Regions from separate parts of the Bradyrhizobium sp. UBA2491 genome, predicted to be linked through region 1. Evidence: predicted binding sites of a transcription regulator. Region 1 holds the regulator's gene; each other region holds the start of a gene.
The links. The regulator LexA, encoded in region 1, represses DNA repair genes until DNA is damaged. The targets are predictions, from matches to a motif close to TGTTCNNNNTGTGTTCNG.
Positions count from the first base shown of each region.

Region 2: the regulator LexA is predicted to act here: its motif matches at 1,128-1,145, upstream of ruvC (crossover junction endodeoxyribonuclease RuvC).
Region 3: the regulator LexA is predicted to act here: its motif matches at 1,046-1,063, upstream of dinB (DNA polymerase IV).

Region 1 covers NZ_DDOP01000066.1:68,549-70,815, forward strand. The annotation lists gene glp (gephyrin-like molybdotransferase Glp) at 1-474, shown strand, start outside; gene lexA (transcriptional repressor LexA) at 719-1,423, shown strand; gene B2W55_RS22095 (hypothetical protein) at 1,697-2,125, shown strand.
Region 2 covers NZ_DDOP01000013.1:42,757-45,023, reverse strand. The annotation lists gene ruvA (Holliday junction branch migration protein RuvA) at 1-310, opposite strand, end outside; gene ruvC (crossover junction endodeoxyribonuclease RuvC) at 570-1,097, opposite strand; gene B2W55_RS03225 (YebC/PmpR family DNA-binding transcriptional regulator) at 1,314-2,060, opposite strand; gene B2W55_RS03220 (methyl-accepting chemotaxis protein) at 2,254-2,267, shown strand, end outside.
Region 3 covers NZ_DDOP01000079.1:151,144-153,410, forward strand. The annotation lists gene B2W55_RS27360 (SDR family NAD(P)-dependent oxidoreductase) at 1-655, shown strand, start outside; gene B2W55_RS27365 (hypothetical protein) at 665-931, opposite strand; gene dinB (DNA polymerase IV) at 1,109-2,267, shown strand, end outside.

The sequences.
Region 1 (2,267 bases):
ACCGGCGGCGCCTCAGTCGGCGACCACGACCTGGTCAAGCAGTCGCTCGAAGCCGAGGGCGTCGCGATGGCGTTCTGGCGGATCGCGATGCGGCCGGGCAAGCCGATGATGCACGGCCGGCTCGGCGCGATGCGGGTGATCGGCCTGCCCGGCAATCCGGTGTCGTCCTATGTTTGCGCCTTCCTGTTTCTGGTGCCGTTGATTCGTGCGCTGAGCGGCCGCAAGACCGTTCATCATGTCCGCACGAGCGCGCTGCTCGGCCGCGACCTCGCCGCCAACGACCAGCGCGAGGACTATCTGCGCGCCCGTCTCGAGGAGCGCGCGGACGGCTCGCTGGTCGCCACGCCCGTCATGCAGCAGGACTCGTCGCTGCTCGGGAATCTCGCTGCGGCGCGGGCACTTCTCGTGCGTCCGCCGTTTGCGCCCGCCGCTGCCAAGGGCAGTGAGTGTGAGATCCTGACGCTGCCGGAGTGAGGCTTTCGCGGCTCGCTGGTTGCGTGTTGCCTTGACCCGTTCACCGGAAATTAAGAGGTTGCGGAACACATATCGAACATATAGTGTCCGTTCATGATTTGTTTCGAGTACTGGTGTCTACAAACGGGAGGCCGCCAGGGAGCGCTTGCAGCAAGCACCATGCTCCCGAGGTCAGGCCCGGCCTGCAGGCCCCACTGAAGAGTCTCGGAATCGAACGACGCTATCAACCGGGGGAATACTCGAGATGCTCACGCGCAAACAGTACGAACTTCTGCGTTTCATCAATGAACGTCTGAAAGAGGCCGGCGTGCCGCCCTCCTTCGACGAGATGAAGGATGCGCTCGACCTGCGCTCGAAGTCCGGTATCCACCGCCTCATCACTGCGCTGGAGGAGCGCGGCTTCATCCGCCGCCTGCCCAACCGCGCCCGCGCCATCGAAGTCATCAAGCTGCCCGAACTCTCCGCCGGCGGCGGCAACGGCCGCCGCGGCTTCACCCCGAGCGTCATCGAAGGCACCCTCGGCAAGCGTCCCGCGACCCCGCCGGTCGCCGAGGACGACGGCAACCGCCCGGTGGCGGTCCCGGTGATGGGCCGGATCGCGGCCGGTACGCCGATCGAGGCGCTCCAGACCCGCAGCCACACCATCAGCGTGCCGCCCGACATGCTCGGCACCGGCGAGCATTATGCGCTGGAAGTGCGCGGCGACTCGATGGTCGATGCCGGCATCCTCGACGGCGACATGGCGCTGATCCAGCGCAACGACGTCGCCAACACCGGCGACATCGTGGTGGCACTGATCGACGAGGAGGAAGCCACGCTGAAGCGCTTCCGCCGCCGCGGCGCGTCGATCGCGCTGGAGCCGGCCAACACTGCCTATGAAGTGCGTATCCTGCCGCCGAACCGGGTCCGCATCCAGGGCAAGCTGATCGGGCTGTATCGCAAATACTGAGCGCAAATACGTGTACTGAGCCGCAAATACTTGCGGCGGCGAGGAACGAGCGACACATCGGATCGTTCCTTGGAAGATAGCGCAAGGTGCAGTCTGCCCGATGCGCTCCGATACCTCCCACGCAGCGTCGCGTGTTTGTGATCGGAGCGTTCAACGGCCAGTCGTACAATCGCCTCGAAACGAGCCGACACTCGTTCGCTATCGTCCACTCTGGTAGAGGCCCATGCCTCAAGGAGAGGCACGGGTCGCTACCTCGAAACGAGGAGCCATCCGATGTGTGACTATAGTCTGCACGCCGTGGCATCGCGCCCCGCCATTGTCGGAGAGACGCTGATCACGACGACCTTCCGCGGCACGTCGACCCGCGGTTTTGCTTCGGAGAACGATCCCACTGTGGCGGTCTGCATGCTGCCGGGTACCGAGCTCGCTTTCGCCGAGAACGTTCGCTACGACAGCCGCTGGATCTGGACCAAGACGATGGGCTTCCGGGTCGGCGTGTTCAACGAAGTCGAGCCCGACGTTCCGGATCGACATCATGACGCGGTCGAATTCCCCGACGGGAGCCATGTGCTGGTGACCCAGCTGGTCGAGGGGCAGCGCGTCAGCGTGCTGCAATTGCCGGCGCTGCATCCGGCGGTCGAGCACAAGCCGAAGGCTGTGGAGCGGCGGCCCTCCGCATTCGCGTCGCTGTTTTTGGGTTAAACGCATCGTCGCCGCGGAATGAGCTGTTCGGCGGCGAATGACCAAAGCGATTTCGAGCGACCCCGGACGTCGGGTTCCGGGGCGCGCTGGAAGATTTGCGTCGGCGGGCGCCTTGGCGCATCATCGCGCGCGGAGCATGTGC
Region 2 (2,267 bases), on a different contig from region 1:
ACGCGATCGCGTTGGCGAGATCGGTCGGCGGCAGCGTGCCGAGCACCGCAAGCGCGACCTTGGCGCCGACGCCCTGCACGGTTTGCAACAGGCGAAACCATTCGCGCTCGTGATCGCTGCGGAAGCCGAACAGCTTGATCGCGTCCTCACGGACATAAGTCTCGATCGAGAGCACGGCCGCGCCGCCCGGCTGTGGCAACGCCTGCAACGTGCGGCTGGCGCAATGCACCTGATAACCGACGCCGCCGACGTCGAGGATCACATAGTCCTCGCCATAGGAATCGATCAGGCCCTTGAGCTTGCCGATCATGAGGGCAACCCGGATTCGGTAAGGGAGGCATTAGCGGAGGGGTTCCCTCCCCCCTTGCGGAGGAGGGTTAGGGAGAGGGGTACCACACGACGTGCTCTCTCAATTTTCATTTCGACGACAGGTAGCCGATTTTGCGCGGGGCAAGCGCTCATCGAACATCTCGCCCGGGGCTTACCCCTCTCCCCAACCCTCCCCCGCAAGGGGGGAGGGAGCCTGACAAGCGTGCTCACCTCACATTGCGCAGGCTTGCAACCGCCGATCATAGGTTTGCCACCTTCAGCCGGAGCGCGGCGCTCTGGCGGTGATGGGCGTGGGTGATCGCGATCGCGAGCGCGTCGGCGGCATCGGCGGACGGCGGCTCGGCCTTCGGCAGCAGGATCTTCAGCATCACCTGGATCTGGTTCTTCTCGGCGTGACCGGCACCGACCACGGTCTTCTTGACCTGGTTCGGCGCGTATTCGGCGACCGAAATACCGAACATTGCGGGCGCCAGCATGGCGACGCCGCGTGCCTGGCCGAGTTTCAGGGTCGCGACGCCGTCCTTGTTGACGAAGGTCTGCTCGACCGCGGCTTCCATCGGCTTGAAGTCGCCGAGCACGGCGGCAAGCCCCTCATGGATCGCCAGCAGCCGGCTCGCCAGCGGCAGATTGTCCGGCGGCTCGACCGAACCGCAGCCGACATAGACCAGACGGTTACCCTCGGTCTCGATCACGCCCCAGCCGGTGCGGCGGAGGCCCGGATCGATACCGATGATGCGGACGGGAGAGCGAATCGGCTGGGCTGTCATGCGGTAGTGATACCGCCTAGCCTGCGAGAACGAAACACAAACGGAAGACCATCCCCGCCTGTGTCGCGGTAGGCCTCGCTCATCATCCCGGCCTCGCTCGTCATCCCTCCGCGAAAGCGGGGGATCCAGTACGCCGCGGCCTATCGGCTCAAGCACTGCTGTCTCTGGAATACTGGATCGCCGGTCGAGCCGGGCGACGACAACAGAACAGGTGACTCAGCCGCCCATCTTGGCGATCAGCGCGTCCGACACCTCGAAATTGGCGAACACGTTCTGCACGTCGTCGTGTTCGTTGAGCAGGTCCATCAGCTTCAACAGCTTTTCGCCGGTCTCGTCGTCGACCGAGATGGTGTTCTGCGGCTTCCAGGTCAGCGCCGCCTTGCGCGGCTCGCCGAACTTGGCCTCCAGCGCCTTGGCCACTTCGCGGAAGGTGTCCTGCGAGGCATAGACCTCGTGGCTGGTCTCGCTGGAGACCACGTCGTCGGCGCCGGCCTCGATCGCGGCGTCCAGCATGGCGTCGTCGGAAGCGACCTTGGCGTCGTATTCGATGATGCCGGTGCGGTCGAACATGAAGGCGACCGAGCCGGTTTCGCCGAGATTACCGCCGGACTTGGTGAAGAACGAGCGGATGTCGGAGGCGGCGCGGTTGCGGTTGTCGGTCAGCGCCTCGACGATGACGGCGACACCGCCGGGGCCATAGCCCTCGTAGCGGATCTCGTCATAGTTCTCGCCCTCATTGCCGGCGGCCTTCTTGATCGCACGGTCGATATTGTCCTTGGGCATGTTCTCCGCGCGGGCCGCGACCACGGCGGCACGCAGCCGCGGGTTCATCGCCGGATCAGGGGTGCCGAGCTTGGCCGCCACGGTGATTTCGCGGGCCAGCTTGCCGAAAAGCTTCGACTTCTGGGCATCCTGCCGGCCCTTGCGGTGCATGATGTTCTTGAATTGGGAATGGCCGGCCATGCGACGTCTCTTCGAGGCTTAGGGTCTGAACGAGGGTGGAAAACGCGGCCTTATAGGCCCCTCACGGTCAAAATCAAAGGATCGGCGGGGCCCTCCGGCAAACGAATACTACCGCATGCCGGAATATGAGGCACTTGTTAACCATGACTTGCGAGGATCGCGCGTCCCGCCGCAACTTTCCAAGAGCCCCCCAATGGCGTTCGGTTT
Region 3 (2,267 bases), on a different contig from region 1:
TGACGCCGAGCTCGACGCCGCGGCGGCCGCGTGCGGCGGGCAGGCGGTGCGTGGCGACGTTACGCGCGCGGACGATGTTGCCAAGGCGGTCGCCGCCTGCGGCGCGTGGCTCGACATCGTCGTCAACGCTGCCGGCCTGATCGTGCCGGACCAGCCCGCAAGCGTCTCCGACGAGGTCTGGGCCAGGACACTCGATGTCAACCTCACCGGCACGATGCGGGTCTGCCGCGCATCGCTGCCGCTGCTCAAGCAGCGCGGCGGCGCGATCGTCAACGTCGCCTCGGTGGCCGCGTTCAATGCCAGCCCGGACAGCGCAAGCTATGCCGCCAGCAAGGCGGCGGTGGTCGCCTATACGCGCTCGCTGGCCTACGCGCACGGCGCCGACGGCATCCGCGCCAATGCCGTGGCTCCGGGCTGGGTGCGGACGCCGATGAGCGCCTATGAGATGCAATTGCTCGCGGACCAGAATGGCACCACGCCGGACGTCGAGTTTCACAGCGTCGAACGGCGGATCGCGCTGGGCCGGATGGCGGAGCCCGCCGAGATCGCGGCGTGCTGCTTGTTCCTGGCTTCCGACGAGGCGTCGTTCGTGACGGGCGCGGTGCTGGTCGCCGACGGCGGCGGCCGCTCCCCGACGCAGAACCGCGCGGTCTAGCAGCACGTCTCAGAGATATTCGCGAAGCCTGGCGAGTTCGATCACGTGCTCGGGCGACAGCACGTCGGGGACGAGGGGCGGTTGCGCCGTGGTGCGGATCTCGTAGAGGTGTCGCGTCTTCTCAGGCTTCGCCATCAAATCCCGGATGCATTGGTCGAGCGTTGTGCTGACAACCATGTAGGGGATGCGGTCCTCGCGCCTGGCGTTGTTGAGCGAAGGCCATTTGTAAAGCGAGGCCGAGGCCTGGAAGTCCACCTGGTGGGCGTGATCGGTCATTCCAGATATCTACCCGAAGAAGCCTGCCTATCAAAACACCCGGGCAGCCGTGGTGGTTAACGGGGACATCATTCGGAGCCCCACGGCAAATTTCGGGTTGACCGGCGATTGCTGTGTTCTTATTTTGTTCTAGGTGAAGACGAGCGCGTTGACCACGTCGGGGATGAACGGATCGCGATGGCAGACGCAGCCACCATCCTCCACGCCGACCTGGACGCCTTCTATGCATCGGTCGAGCAGCTGCTCGAGCCGTCGCTGCGGGGCAAGCCGATCGCCGTCGGTGGCGGGGTGGTGCTTGCGGCATCCTATGAAGCCAAGGCGTTCGGCGTTCACGGCGGCATGTCGGGACGGCAGGCGCGCGAGTTGTGTCCGCAACTGATTTTTGTCGGCGGCCATTTCAGCGACTACCAGCGACTCGGCGATGCGGCGATTGCGGTGGTCGGCGATTTTACGCCGCTGGTCGAGCGCATCTCGATCGACGAGGCGTTCGCGGACGTGGCCGGCTGTACCCATCTGTTCGGATCGCCCGCCGACATCGCCGCGAAGATCCGGCGCCGGGTGCGCAACGAACTCGGTCTTCCGATCTCGGTGGGCGTCGCGCGCACCAAGCATCTGGCAAAGATCGCGTCGCAGGTCGCCAAGCCCGACGGGTTGGTCGTGGTTGATCCCGACGCCGAGCTGAGATTCCTCCACGATCTGCCGGTCGAGCTGATGTGGGGCGTGGGACCGGTGACCAGGACGCGGCTGGACGCGATCGGGGTCTCGACGATCGGTCAGCTCGCAAGATTGTCCGAGCGGTCGTTGACGCGGCTGCTCGGCCCGGCGGCGGGCGAGAAACTCGCGGCGCTGGCCTGGAACCGTGATCCACGACAACTCAAGCCGCATCGGCGGGCGCGATCAGCCGGTGCGCAATCGGCGCTCGGCCGCAAGCCCGCGACCGAACGGATCATTCGGCCGACGCTGCTTCATCTCGCCGACCGCGTCGCCACGCGGCTGCGCGCGAAATCCCGACCGGGACGTACCGTGACGGTCCGCGTTCGCTTCGCAGACCTGAAGTCGGTGACACGCTCGATGACGCTCGATGCGCCGGTGTTCACGACGGTGATCATCGCCCGGCTCGCCGAGAATTTGGTGCGTGCTGCGCTCGCGGATCATCCGGGTGAGAAGATCATCTCGCTGCTCGCCATCTCGGTGTCGCATCTCGAGGAGCACTGGGACCTCGCGCTGGAGCTGCCGCTCGGACTAGAGGATGCGCCACTTCGCCCTGGAAGCCCGCCGGGGATCGCCCGCTGGGCGGCCGATTGCGCGATCGACAAGATCCGCGATCGCTTCGGCT